One region of the Bradyrhizobium sp. AUGA SZCCT0105 genome, then DNA from elsewhere that is predicted to be linked to it. Evidence: predicted binding sites of a transcription regulator. Region 1 holds the regulator's gene; each other region holds the start of a gene.
The links. The regulator LexA, encoded in region 1, represses DNA repair genes until DNA is damaged. The targets are predictions, from matches to a motif close to TGTTCNNNNTGTGTTCNG.
Positions count from the first base shown of each region.

Region 2: JQ573_RS36045 (single-stranded DNA-binding protein) is a predicted target of LexA. The motif match lies at 2,832-2,849, and genes of this name have one in related genera.
Region 3: JQ573_RS33950 (YifB family Mg chelatase-like AAA ATPase) is a predicted target of LexA. The motif match lies at 2,885-2,902, and genes of this name have one in related genera.

Region 1 covers NZ_JAFCMK010000006.1:374,390-378,758, forward strand. Annotated here, with positions in the region: gene JQ573_RS27835 (ComEC/Rec2 family competence protein) at 1-1,322, shown strand, start outside; gene JQ573_RS27840 (hypothetical protein) at 1,319-1,546, opposite strand; gene JQ573_RS27845 (hypothetical protein) at 1,692-2,120, opposite strand; gene lexA (transcriptional repressor LexA) at 2,377-3,081, opposite strand; gene glp (gephyrin-like molybdotransferase Glp) at 3,313-4,369, opposite strand, start outside.
Region 2 covers NZ_JAFCMK010000013.1:69,372-73,740, forward strand. Annotated here, with positions in the region: gene gyrA (DNA gyrase subunit A) at 1-829, opposite strand, end outside; gene JQ573_RS36035 (DUF2306 domain-containing protein) at 1,042-1,440, opposite strand; gene JQ573_RS36040 (low molecular weight protein tyrosine phosphatase family protein) at 1,781-2,149, shown strand; gene JQ573_RS36045 (single-stranded DNA-binding protein) at 2,170-2,664, opposite strand; gene JQ573_RS36050 (outer membrane protein) at 3,110-3,853, shown strand; partial or broken gene JQ573_RS36055 (outer membrane protein) at 3,934-4,269, shown strand.
Region 3 covers NZ_JAFCMK010000010.1:87,959-92,327, forward strand. Annotated here, with positions in the region: gene JQ573_RS33940 (PAS domain-containing hybrid sensor histidine kinase/response regulator) at 1-529, opposite strand, end outside; gene JQ573_RS33945 (hypothetical protein) at 634-1,152, opposite strand; gene JQ573_RS33950 (YifB family Mg chelatase-like AAA ATPase) at 1,284-2,834, opposite strand; gene JQ573_RS33955 (MBL fold metallo-hydrolase) at 2,941-3,912, opposite strand; gene gshB (glutathione synthase) at 4,104-4,369, opposite strand, start outside.

The sequences.
Region 1 (4,369 bases):
TGCTTGCGCTGTTTCCGGCGCTGACGGCCGGGCACCCGATCAAGAAATGGGCGGCGGCGGCCGCGCTCGTCGCGGCGGCGTTCTACCTGCTGCTGTCGGGGGCGGAGGTCGCGACCCAGCGATCGTTCTTCATGACGGCCGTGGTGCTGATCGCCGTGATCGTCGACCGCCGCGCGATCACCTTCCGCACGCTGGCGGTGGCGGCGCTGATCGTGCTCGCGATCGCGCCGGAGGCGCTGGTGCATCCGAGCTTCCAGATGTCGTTTGCGGCGACCCTCGGGCTGGTGGGGCTGGTGCAGATCGGGCTGCCGAACCTGCTGGCGTCGCCCGATCATTCGGCGACCGCGCGCGTCGCGCTGTGGGGCGGGCGTGAGCTCACGATGCTGATGTTGGCCTCGCTGGTGGCGGGGCTCGCGACCACACCCTACGCCGCATTCCATTTCCACCGCGTGACGCCCTACGGGCTGCTGGCGAACCTCGCGGCGATGCCGGTGGTGTCGGCGGTCGTGATGCCGGCCGGCCTGCTCGGGCTGCTCGCCATGCCGTTCGGCTTCGACGGCGTGTTCTGGGCAATCATGGGGTTCGGCATCGACTGGATGATCCTGGTGACGCAATGGGTCGCAGCGCTCCCAGGCGCGGTCGGCCGGATGGCGGCGTTCGGAATCGGGCCGATGGTCGTGGCAAGCGCGGGTCTCATCCTGCTTGGGCTGTTGCGCACGCCGCTGCGCTGGTCGGGGGCGGTGCTGTTGGTGGTGGCCTCGGTCTGGGCGCTGTGGGTGCCGCAGCCGGACGTGCTGGTCTCCGCCGACGGCCGCAACGTCGCGGTGCGGGGCGGCGACGGGCGGCTGCATCTGATGCACAGCGCGAAGGACGCATTTCTGGTCAAGGAGTGGCTGGCGGCGGATGCTGACGCGCGGACTGCCACGGATTCCTCGCTCGGCGAGGGTGTCTCCTGCGATCCGAGCGGCTGCGTGACGCAGGGGCCCGGCGGCGCCTTCGTCGCGCTGGCGACACGGCCGGAGGCGCTGGCCGATGATTGCGAGCGTGCGGCGCTGATCGTGACCGCGCGGCCGGCACCGCGGGGCTGCGCGGCTTCGGTGATCGATGCCGAGCGGTTGCGGCGCCACGGCGCGCTGGTGCTGCGGCGCATCAGGGACGGCTATGCCATCGATGCGGTCAAGCCCGGCGGGATCGACCGGCCGTGGTCGCCGGCGGTTCCCGGCGACGGTGAGGTTGAGACGACGTTGCGCGCACTCGGCAGCGCGCCGCGGCCCGTCGTCGATGCGACGCCGGCCGAGACCGATTTGCAGGGCGAGGATTAGCCGTTGTCGGGTGAGGGGCCGGTCGGCAACTCGAACAGGCCGAGATGGTATTCGTCGGAGTCAGGGCCAGCGTCGGGCTTCTTGACGAGGGTGAAGGAAGCCTCGGGGAATCGCTCCCAGACCTTCAGGTCGTCAGCCGTCACCGTCAGCCAGCCGAACCGGAACAAGTAGCGGCCCGGCTCCGTGACGCGTCCAGCCTTTTGCCATGTGACCTTGTCGACCACCACGCACGTCCTCCGTGCCCGATGATGCGCCAAGGCGCGCGCCGACGCAATTCTCCAGCTGCGCCCCGGAACCCGGCGTCCGGGGTCGCTCGAAATCGCTTAGGTCATCCGCCGCCGAACAGCTCATTCCGCGGCGACGATGCGTTCAACCCAAAAACAGCGACGCAAATGCGGAGGGCCGCCGCTCCACAACCTTCGGCTTCTGCTCGACCGGCGGATGCAGCGCCGGCAATTGCAGCACGCTGACGCGTTGTCCCTCGACGAGCTGGGTCACCAGCACATGGCTGCCGTCGGGGAATTCGACCGCGTCATGATGGCGATCGGGAACGTCGGGCTCGACTTCGTTGAACACGCCGACGCGGAAGTTCATCGTCTTGGTCCAGATCCAGCGGCTGTCGTAGCGAACGTTCTCGGCGAAAGCGAGCTCGGTGCCCGGCAGCATGCAGACCGCGACAGTGGGGTCGGTCTCCGAAGCAAAGCCGCGGGTCGACGTGCCGCGGAAAGTCGTGGTGATCAGCGTCTCTCCAACAATGGCGGGGCGCGACGCCACGGCGTGCAGACTATAGTCACACATCGGATGGCTCCTCTGTTCGAGGTAGCGACCCGTGCCTCTCCTTGAGGCATAGGGCCTCTACCAGAGTGGACGATAGCGAACGAGTGTCTCCTCGTTTCTGGGCGATTGTACGACTGGTCGACGAAACGCCCTGATCACAAACACGCGACGCTGCGCGAGAGGTATCGGAGCGCGTCGGGCAGGCTGCACGTTACGCTATCTTTCAAAGAACGATCCGATGTGTTGCTCGTTCCCCGCCGCCGCAAGTATTTGAAATTCAGTATTTGCGATAGAGGCCGATCAGCTTGCCCTGGATGCGGACCCGGTTCGGCGGCAGGATGCGCACTTCATAGGCGGTGTTGGCCGGCTCCAGCGCGATCGACGCGCCGCGGCGGCGGAAGCGCTTCAGGGTGGCTTCCTCCTCGTCGATCAGTGCCACCACGATGTCGCCGGTGTTGGCGACGTCGTTGCGCTGGATCAGCGCCATGTCGCCGTCGAGGATGCCGGCGTCGACCATCGAGTCGCCGCGCACTTCCAGCGCATAGTGCTCGCCGGCGCCGAGCATGTCGGGCGGTACGCTGATGGTGTGGCTGCGGGTCTGCAGCGCCTCGATCGGCGTACCGGCGGCGATCCGGCCCATCACGGGGACCGCGACCGGACGGTTGCCGTCGTCCTCGGCGATCGGCGGCGTGCTGGTGCGCTTGCCGAGGGTGCCTTCGATCACGCTCGGCGTGAAGCCGCGGCGGCCGTTGCCGCCGCCGGCCGAGAGTTCGGGCAGCTTGATGACTTCGATGGCGCGGGCGCGGTTGGGCAGGCGGCGGATGAAGCCGCGCTCCTCCAGCGCAGTGATCAGGCGGTGGATTCCGGACTTCGAGCGCAGGTCGAGCGCATCCTTCATCTCGTCGAACGAGGGCGGTACGCCGGCCTCCTTCAGACGTTCATTGATGAAACGCAGAAGTTCGTACTGTTTGCGCGTGAGCATCTCGAGTATTCCCCCGGTTGGTAGCGTCGTTCGATTCCGAGACTTTTCAGGCGGGGCCAGACCTCAGGAGCACGGTGCTCATCACAAGCGCTCCCTCGCGGCCTCCCATTTGTACACACCAGTACTCGAAACAAATCATGAACGGACACTATATGTTCGATATGTGTTCCGCAACCACTTAATTTCCGGTGAACGCATCCGGCGAGCGCACAAGCGATGCGGTCTGCGCTGTCACTTGGGCAGTGTCAGGATCTCGCATTGGCTGCCTTTGGCGGCGGCGGGCGCAAACGGCGGACGCACGAGAAGTGCCCGTGCCGCAGCGAGATTCCCGAGCAGCGACGAGTCCTGCTGCATGACAGGCGTTGCGATCAGCGTGCCGTCCTCGCGCTCCTCGAGGCGGGCGCGCAGATAGTCCTCGCGCTGGTCGTTGGCGGCGATGTCGCGGCCGAGCAATGCGCTCTCGCGGCGATGATGAACAGCTTTTCGGCCGCTCAGCGCCCGAATCAACGGCACCAGAAACAGGAAGGCGCAGACATAGGAGGACACCGGATTGCCGGGCAGGCCGATCACCCGCATCGCGCCGAGCCGGCCATGCATCATCGGCTTGCCGGGCCGCATCGCGATCCGCCAGAACGCCATCTCGACGCCTTCGGCCTCCAGCGACTGCTTGACCAGGTCGTGGTCGCCGACCGAGGCGCCGCCGGTCGTGATCAGGATGTCGGCACCCGTCTCTCGGGCCCGGCGGATGCCGGCGGTGGTGGCCTCCACCGTGTCGGCGGCAATCCCGAGATCGACGGTCTCGGCGCCTTCGGCGCGCGCCAGCGCCCGCAGCGCATAGCCGTTGGAATAGACGATCTGGCCGGGGCCGGGCGTCGAGCCCGGCATCACCAGCTCGTCGCCGGTCGCCAGCACCGCGACCTTCGGACGGCGGTGCACCGCGAGGTCCGGATAGTTCATGGCGGCCGCCAGCGACAGCGCGCGATCGGAGAGGCGGCTGCCGGCATCGAGCAGCACGTCGCCTTCACGGAAGTCGACGCCGGCCGGGCGGATATGCCGTCCGGCGGCAGCTAGCTCGGTGATCGTGATGTGGTCGCCGTCGACGGCAGTGTCTTCCTGGATGATGACGGCGTCGGCGCCATGGGGGATCACGCCGCCGGTGAAGATCCGCACCGCTTCGCCGGCGCCGACCGTGCGCTCGAACGGCCGGCCGGCGGCGACTTCGCCAATCACCCTGAGCCGGGCCTTCAGATCACCAGCGTCGGCCGCGCGCACGGCATAGCCGTCCATC
Region 2 (4,369 bases), on a different contig from region 1:
CCTGATAGGGAATCTCGGTGATGATGATCGCTTCGCGATCCTTCCTGATGGTGTCGATCGCCACCTTGCCGCGCATCACGATCGAGCCGCGGCCGAGATGGTAGGCCGAGCGGATGCCCTGGCGGCCCAGAATGATGCCGCCGGTCGGGAAGTCCGGTCCGGGAATGATATCGATCAACTCGTCGATCGTGAGCGCCGGATTGTCGATCAGCGCCACGCAGGCGTCGACGACCTCGCCGAGGTTGTGCGGCGGGATGTTGGTTGCCATGCCGACGGCGATGCCGCCGGCGCCATTGACCAGGAGGTTCGGGAAGCGGGCCGGCAGAACCGCCGGCTCCTTCTCCGAGTTGTCGTAGTTCGGCTGGAAATCGACGGTGTCCATGTCGATGTCGGCCAGAACGGCAAGCGCCGCCTTGGTCAGCCGTGCCTCGGTATATCGATAGGCCGCCGGCGGATCGCCGTCGACCGAGCCGAAATTGCCCTGGCCGTCGATCAGCGGCACCCGCAGCGAGAAGTCCTGCGCCATGCGGACCATCGCGTCGTAAATCGACTGGTCGCCATGCGGATGATATTTACCGATCACGTCGCCGACGACGCGCGCGGACTTGACGTATTTCTTGTCCGGCGTGTGTCCCTGCTCATGCATCGAATAGAGGATGCGCCGGTGCACCGGCTTGAGCCCGTCGCGCGCATCGGGCAACGCACGGGACACGATCACGCTCATCGCGTAATCGAGGTAGGACTTCTTCATCTCGTCGAGAATGGAAACGGGACGAATATCTGAGGGCACCGGCGGCTCGCCGGGCTTGTCGTCTTCGGGTTCGGACAAAGGGGAAATCCGGTCAGTTCTGCTGGGGAATCATATAGACCATCGAGGGCCTGATAACCACCCTTGCGCGGCTCCGGCAAGCCGTTTTTCCCTTCGTTTTTTCATGCACTTACCGGCCGCATTGCAGATTTGCGACGCGCCCGCTTTGCCCGGCGGTTGCGAGGTCGCGAAGACCTGGTGGAACCGGCCTTCGCTACGCCCTGATCGTCCGATTATTGGCCGAAAATCACCGCGTGCATGATCCGCCCGGGCATGAAGGTGAAAAGCCCCGCAATGACCAGCGCGCCGAAGAAAATGCCCATCATCGTGAACTTGTGGCGGCGGACGTTGTGGCTCCGCGCGGCCGTCACGCCGAGCACCAGCATGACCAGCGAGAAGATCGACAGCAGATGGATCGGGCTCCACGGGCCCACCAGCTTGATCTGATGGATCCAGAACGAGCTCCCGGCGACCACCAGCATCAGGATCACCCAGATCCAGCCCAGCGTCCGGTGCGGCAGCGTGCCTTTCGGTGCGGCGAGCTGGATGGAGCCGAGCACGAAGGCAGCCATCGCGGCAAAGGCATGGAGCGGGATCGCAGGCGCAGCGTCGAGCAATGGCGCGAGGCTCATGATGGCAGCCCTCGAGTGAAGCTCACGACCAGACGTCGCTTGCCGCAGGCCAATGTAAATATCATTCACATTGGCCTGTGTCAAAGTCTGGGGAACTCGCGCTGATTGACATCAGATAAGCACGCTACGGCAGTAGGTTATATAGTTATCCTCATAATTCACATGAGAAAATTATCGTGGCAAATCATAGCGCCACTCCGGGAAATGACCTTCACGGAAACGCCGACCGACGGAATAGTCAAAGCTTCGGCCAACCAGTTGCCCAGAAAGCGCTGCTTCCGTACCTATTCCGACCAACCTCACGCAAAGATGCCCGCACTCAAGTTGGCTTCGACAGCACATGACCAACGTCCTATTCGTCTGCAGCGCCAACCGTCTGCGCAGTCCTACTGCAGAGCAGGTCTTTTCGACGTGGCCTGGCGTCGAGACGGACTCGGCTGGCATCTCGTCCGGTGCAAGCGTCCTGCTGTCCTCCGAACAGATCGATTGGGCCGACATCATTTTTGTGATGGAGAAGACCCATCGCAACAAGCTCAGGAGCCGGTTTCGGTCTCACCTGAACAACAAGCGCGTCATCTGTCTCGACATTCCCGACGACTATGAGTTCATGGATCCGGTCTTGGTCCGGATGCTTGAAAATCGTGTCGGTCGCTTCATTGCTCAGGCCGCACCGACCACACGAGACGAGCCGGACGAGCCCGCCCCGTAGGCCGTTTTGCGAAACGAACATCAGAACGGGATGTCGTCGTCCATGTCGCTGTTGCGGCTGCCGCCGCCGGCGGCGACCGCTCGGCGCGGCGCCGAGCTGACCGGACCGGACGAGCCGAAATCGCTGCCGCCGCCATCATCGGCGAAGCTGCCGCCTCCGCCGCTCCGCCCGTCGAGCATGGTGAGGTTGGAGTTGAAGCCCTGCAGCACGACCTCGGTCGAGTACTTCTCGACGCCGCTCTGGTCGGTCCATTTGCGGGTCTGCAACTGACCCTCGATGTACACCTTGGCGCCCTTCTTCAGATACTGCTCGGCGACCTTGCAGAGGCCTTCGTTGAAGATCACGACGCGGTGCCACTCGGTCTTTTCCTTGCGCTCGCCGGTGCCCTTGTCGCGCCAGGTCTCCGAGGTGGCGATGGAAAGATTTGCGATCGGACGGCCGTCCTGCGTCCGCCGGATCTCCGGATCCTTGCCGAGGTTTCCAACCAGGATCACCTTGTTCACGCTTCCTGCCATCGCATCATCTCCACTCAAAAACCGGGCGCCGGACATCGGCAGCCACTCTCAACCATCGCCACTTACTTGCAGGCGTCGCGAATGATCTATACGGCCGGTGCCGGCTCGATGCCCTCGCCGTCGCGCGGTTATCCACGATTATCGAGATATAGCACCGCAGCCGACGCTGTTCCAGTTTTGTTCGCCACAACCAGCCGTAGAAGCGGCCGATGGCCATGGCGTGGCTGCCGATTTCGCTCCCAGTCACCAGCGGGCTCCGACGCCTTACAAAAATGTAAGTTAAATCAAAGCCTTGACTTGCAGATACTTCTTCCGCGAGTGTTGCATTTGGGAGACGGCGTTTGCGGTTGAATCAGCGTATAGCTACCACCTATCAGATGGGCGCTCGCGTCTGAGATCGCGCTTCGGGACCTTTGGAAGCCGATTGGGGAGCTGGGGTTTGATTATGAAGAAGTTTTTGCTCGGTACGGTTGCTCTAATTGCGTTTGCCGCGCCCGCCGCGGCTGCCGATCTCGCGGCGCGCCCCTACACCAAGGCGCCGCCGATGATTGCTGCCGTCTATGACTGGAGCGGCTTCTACATCGGCGCCAACGGCGGCTGGGGCTCGAGCCACAATTGCTGGGACCAGGTCCCGGCCGGCATCTTCATCGGCTCGGATGGTTGCCATGATGCGACCGGCGGCGTTGCCGGTGGCCAGATCGGCTATCGCTGGCAGGCTGGCGCCTGGGTGTTCGGCCTCGAAGCGCAGGGCGACTGGGCTGACCTGAAGGGCAGCAACAACAGCGCGATCTTCCCGGGTCTGTTCACCAACCAGAGCAAGATCGACGCGTTCGGCCTGTTCACCGGCCAGATCGGCTACGCCGTCAACAACGTGCTGCTGTACGCCAAGGGCGGTGCGGCGTTGACCGACAACCGCTTCAGCACCTACTTCACGCCGACCGGCGTACTTGCCGGTCGCGCGAGCGACACGCGCTGGGGCGGCACCATCGGCGCCGGCATCGAAGTCGGCTTCGCGCCGAACTGGACCGCTGGTGTCGAATACGACCATCTGTTCATGCAGGACAAGACCTACAACCTCACCACCCCGACCGGCGCGCTGTTCAGCAGCATCCGCGATCGCCAGGACGTCGACCTCGTCACCGTCCGCGTGAACTACAAGTGGGGTGGCCCGGTGGTTGCGCGCTACTGATCGCGCGACACGGATTTGATCCAGACGAAAGGCCGGCCTCGCGCCGGCCTTTTTTGTTTGCCTGGTCGGCTTGTTTGTGTGGTCGGTGCGCTCCGCCGCAGCTGTGGTTCGTCAACGGCGGCGCCGCCGTCGGCGACATCCTGCATCGCTACAATGCAGGGCTCGCGCCGCCCTCGGTCTCGGCCAGCGACACGCGCTGGGGATGGACCGCCGGCGCCGGCGTCGAATACATGTTCGCCGCCAACTGGTCGGCCAAGCTCGAGTACAACTACATCGATCTCGGCAAGGTCGCGCCGATCCAGTACACGCCCGCGATCAACGATCGCTCGGAGTGGAAGGACACGTTCCACACCGTCAAGCTCGGCATCAATTACCACTTCAAGGCGGCGAGCCCGGTCGTATCAGCAAAATACTGAGCTACCGGCGGCCGCGCGGCGCATCTGCACAGCGAACACAGGAGCCGGCCTTGCGCCGGCTTTTTCGTTGCGTGCAAGCGCGCGCCTCGCGCGGGCCATT
Region 3 (4,369 bases), on a different contig from region 1:
TCTTCTGGTCGTAGACCCGCGTGCCGTTGGATTCGAGCGCGGTGTCGCCCTGCTCGAGCACCTTGAGGGTCGCGGTGCTGCCGATCAATTCGCCACGGGGGATTTGTGCCAGCTCGCAATAGGCGTCGTTGGCGTAGGTGATGAGGCCGTCGAGGTCGCGCAGCACGATCAAATCGTCTTGCGCCTCGAACAGGGTGGAGGCGCGCTGTTCGGCCTCCTGCAGTTCCCAGTTGCGATCGGCCATTGCCTCATTGTGCATGACGATGGTGCGCAACCTTCTGCGCATCAGCCGCAACCGGATGCCGAGCGTCACGATCCAGAGACAGGCGAGCGCGAACAGGAAGCTGACGCCGATCGCGAATATGTTGGGATCGTAGCCGCTGTGGCTCGAGAGGGCGCCGGAAATGAACCCGAAGGCGCCGCCGAATGCGACGGAGAAGATCGTGAAGGAACGGACGATCGTCGCGACCCAGGAATGGCGCCGCAGGAAGCGGCGAAGGCGTAACTTGATCCGGAAGAAACGCCCCATCAATGGTGGTCCTGAGAGTGCCCGATCTGGTGATGACGATGCGTCGGCCACCTTGAAAAGTGCTTGAGGTTGGTGACGGTTTCGCGCCGGCCCTCGGAACAGGGTTAGCGGGAGGTTAACTCCGCCATTGTCTGGTCGCGGAAGCGCGCGTGCGGCGCGAGCGATGCCGCTTCGAGACGGCGGTGTCCGCCGCGGGCGCTGACGATCAGCGCCGCGGCGTCGCGCGCCGAGAACGTCTTCGACTGCACGTAGACGCGGTAATCGAACGGACCGTCATGGGAAAGATAGATGATCGGGCCGGTTGCGGTCGGCGCGCCGGAAATCCCGATCAGCTGCGGCACGGCGTTGCTTTCGCAGGCGCCGGCCTCGGCATCGTCGATGTCGTCGATCATCGTGAAGTCGGCGGCCTCGGCGCTGTCGGCGATCCGGACCCGGACGGTGGCAAGGCTGGGGTCGTCGGTGAAGCTGACGTGAAGCTGCGCCTGCCAGGGGACCGATGCGATCTGCATCGTGGCGCCGCCGACCTCGATGCAGGGCCCAGGACCCGGCAGGAATTCAGCGCGGGCGAATACCGCGGCCACGGCAAGGGGGACCACCGAGGCCAGAACCTTCATACGCAACATGACACAACTCGCTCGACCCAAGCTTGCCGCGGATCGCGGTGCTTATGGTTTGCGGAGCGTAAATGAGAGTGGTTACCGTCGTGTTGACGCGGATGATTCCGGCATGAATCGGGACAGTGCTCCGGTTCGAGTCACGCCGCGCGGCGCAAATCGTCGGCCAATGCACGATAGGACAGCGCTTCGGCGAGGTGCAGCCGGCCGATCGTCTCGGCGCCGTCGAGATCGGCGAGCGTGCGCGCCACCCGCAGCACGCGGTGATAACCGCGCGCGGTGAGGTGCATGGTCTCGGCCGCTTCGCGGAGCAGCTTCTGGCCATGCGCGTCGGGCTGCGCGATGGTCTCGAGCAGCGCGCTCGGCGCTTCCGCATTGGTGCGGACATGCGGCATGCCGGCCGCCGCGAAGCGCGCAAGCTGGATGTCGCGCGCGGCCGCGACGCGGGCGGCGACCTCGGCCGAGCCCTCCGCCGGCGGCGGCAGGATCAGATCGGCCGCGGTCACGGCCGGCACCTCGATCCGCAGGTCGATCCGATCCATCAGCGGCCCGGAGATCCGCATCTGGTAATCTGAGGTGCAGCGGTCGAGCCGGCCGCGCTTGCAGGAATAGCCGGGCTCAAAGGCGTGGCCGCAGCGGCACGGGTTCATCGCTGCGACCAGCATGAAGCGCGCCGGATAGGTGACGCGATGGTTGGCCCGGCTCACCGAGACTTCGCCGTTCTCGAGCGGCTGGCGCAGCGAATCCAGCACACGCGGATCGAACTCCGGCAATTCGTCGAGGAACAGCACGCCCTGATGCGCGAGCGAGATCTCGCCCGGCTTGGCGCGCATGCCGCCGCCGGTCAGCGCCGCCATGCTGGCGGAATGATGCGGGCTGCGGAACGGGCGCCGCGCGGTCAATGCGCCGTCGCGGATCTCGCCGGCGACGGACGCGATCATCGAGACTTCGAGCAATTCGGATGGCGACAGCGGTGGCAGGATCGAAGGCAGCCGCGCCGCCAGCATCGATTTGCCGGCGCCGGGTGAGCCCATCATGAGCAAATGGTGTCCGCCGGCGGCGGCGATCTCGAGCGCGCGCTTTGCGCTCTCCTGGCCCTTGATGTCGCGCAGGTCGAGCAGCGCTTCCTCGCGCGCCTCGTTTTGGTCTTGCACCTTCGGCTGCGGGCGCGACAGCACCTGCGTGCCCTTGAAGTGATTGGCGATCTGGATCAGCGATTGGGCTGCGATGATCTGGATGTCCGGGCTCGCCCAGGCGGCCTCCGAGCCGCAGGCGGCCGGACAGATCAATCCCTCGTCGCGCGAATTGGCGCCGATCGCCGCCGGCAGCACGCCCGCCACCGGTGCGATCGAGCCGTCGAGCCCGAGTTCGCCAAGCACGGTGAAGCCGCTGAGCGCATCCGGCGGGATCGCCCCGATCGCCGCCATCAGGCCGAGCGCGATCGGCAGGTCGTAATGGCTGCCCTCCTTGGGCAGGTCGGCCGGCGCGAGGTTGACGGTGATGCGGCGGGCGGGAAGCGCGAGGCCGGAGGCGATCAGCGCCGAGCGCACCCGCTCGCGCGCCTCCGACACCGCCTTGTCGGGCAGGCCGACGATCGCAAACGCCGGCAATCCCGGCGCGACCTGGACCTGTACGTCGACCGCACGGGCCTCAATCCCCTCGAAAGCGACGGTGGAAACCCGCTGGACCATGCTGCCCCTATCTTCCGCCACCCAAGGTAGCGGAGCGGATTGCCCAGCGCAAGAACATTAAGGGAACATCCGGAGGCAGCGCACGCCGTCCCCGGATGCGCCGCCGTTACAACGTCATCTGCATCGGTTCCGGATAGTAGTGGAAGCCCTCGCCGGCCTTGGCGACGTGGCCGTAGCCGGGCCAGGCGAAGTGATAGGACATGACAGGCGTCTTGTTCGCGGCCAGCATCTCGAGGAGCTTGACCCGCGAGTTCGCCGCCTGCTTCGGATCGGTATCGTAGGAGAACTCCATCCGCGGCCGCTCCAGCAGCAGCACCGCGTGATGCGAGAGGTCGCCGAGGAAGGCAAAGGACTTGCCGCCCGAGCTCACCATGAAGATGGTGTGGCCCACGGTGTGGCCGGGCGCTGCGATCGCCTGCACGCCGGGCAGGAATTCCTGGCCATCCTTGAAGAACACGATGCGATCGCGCACCGGCAGCAGGTTCTTGCGGGCGTGCACCACAAAGTCCTTCAACGGACTGCCCATCTTGCCTTCGTCGGTCCAGAAATCGAGATCGCTTTGCGCGATGTAGTACTGCGCATTCGGGAACAGCGGCTTGTTGTCGGCATCGACAATGCCGCCGATATGATCGATGTGCGCGTGCGACAGCACGACGGCGTCGATGTCCTCCGGCTTGATGCCGGCTTCCTTCATGCTCTTCTGCTGCCGGCCGGTGGTCGGACCGAACGCCTTCGACGTGCCCATGCCGGTATCGAACAGGATCAGTTTGTCGCCCATGTTGACGATCGGCGAGTTCTGCTCGAGCACGACATTGTCGGGCGAGAGGAAGTTGTCGGAGAGCATCTTCTTCACTTCTTCCTTCGGCACGCCGGTGAAGGTGCCGGAGGGATCGCCGAGCGGAAGCGGGCCGTCGGAGACGACGGTCACTTCGGCATCGCCGAGAACGAAGCGGTGCCAATAGGGTGTCTGCGTGCCGAGCTTCGGCGCGCGTGCCTGCGCGGTGCCGCCGAGAAGTGTGCTGGCGCCGAGACCGGCACCGAGCGCGAGCAAGGATCGTCGTGAGACATTGAGCGTCATAACGTCTTCCTCCACAATTTTTATGATGTTTTCGCGTTGTTGCCCGCGCGTTGACCCGCCGCTTGACCTGACGCAGGCAAGAGAATGCTGCCCTCGCCCGCGCAAGCTGGCAAGTAGAATAAGGCGAACGCACACGCGCCCGTACGCTGGCTAAATTTCAGCCAGCCTGTGCAGCGCACAAGGGAGGAGGATTATTTCGCGGCGCGCTTCTTCTCGATGGTATCCCAGATCATCGCTGCGACATCCGGGCCGTTGAGCCGCTGGATGGCGCGGATGCCGGTCGGCGAGGTGACGTTGATCTCGGTCAAATTGCCGTCGATCACGTCGATGCCGACGAACAGCAGGCCGCGTTCGCGCAGCGCAGGTCCAAGTGTGGCGCAGATTTCGCGCTCGCGATCCGAGAGCTCGGTCGCCTTGGCCGCACCGCCGCGCACCATGTTGGAGCGCAGATCGTCGG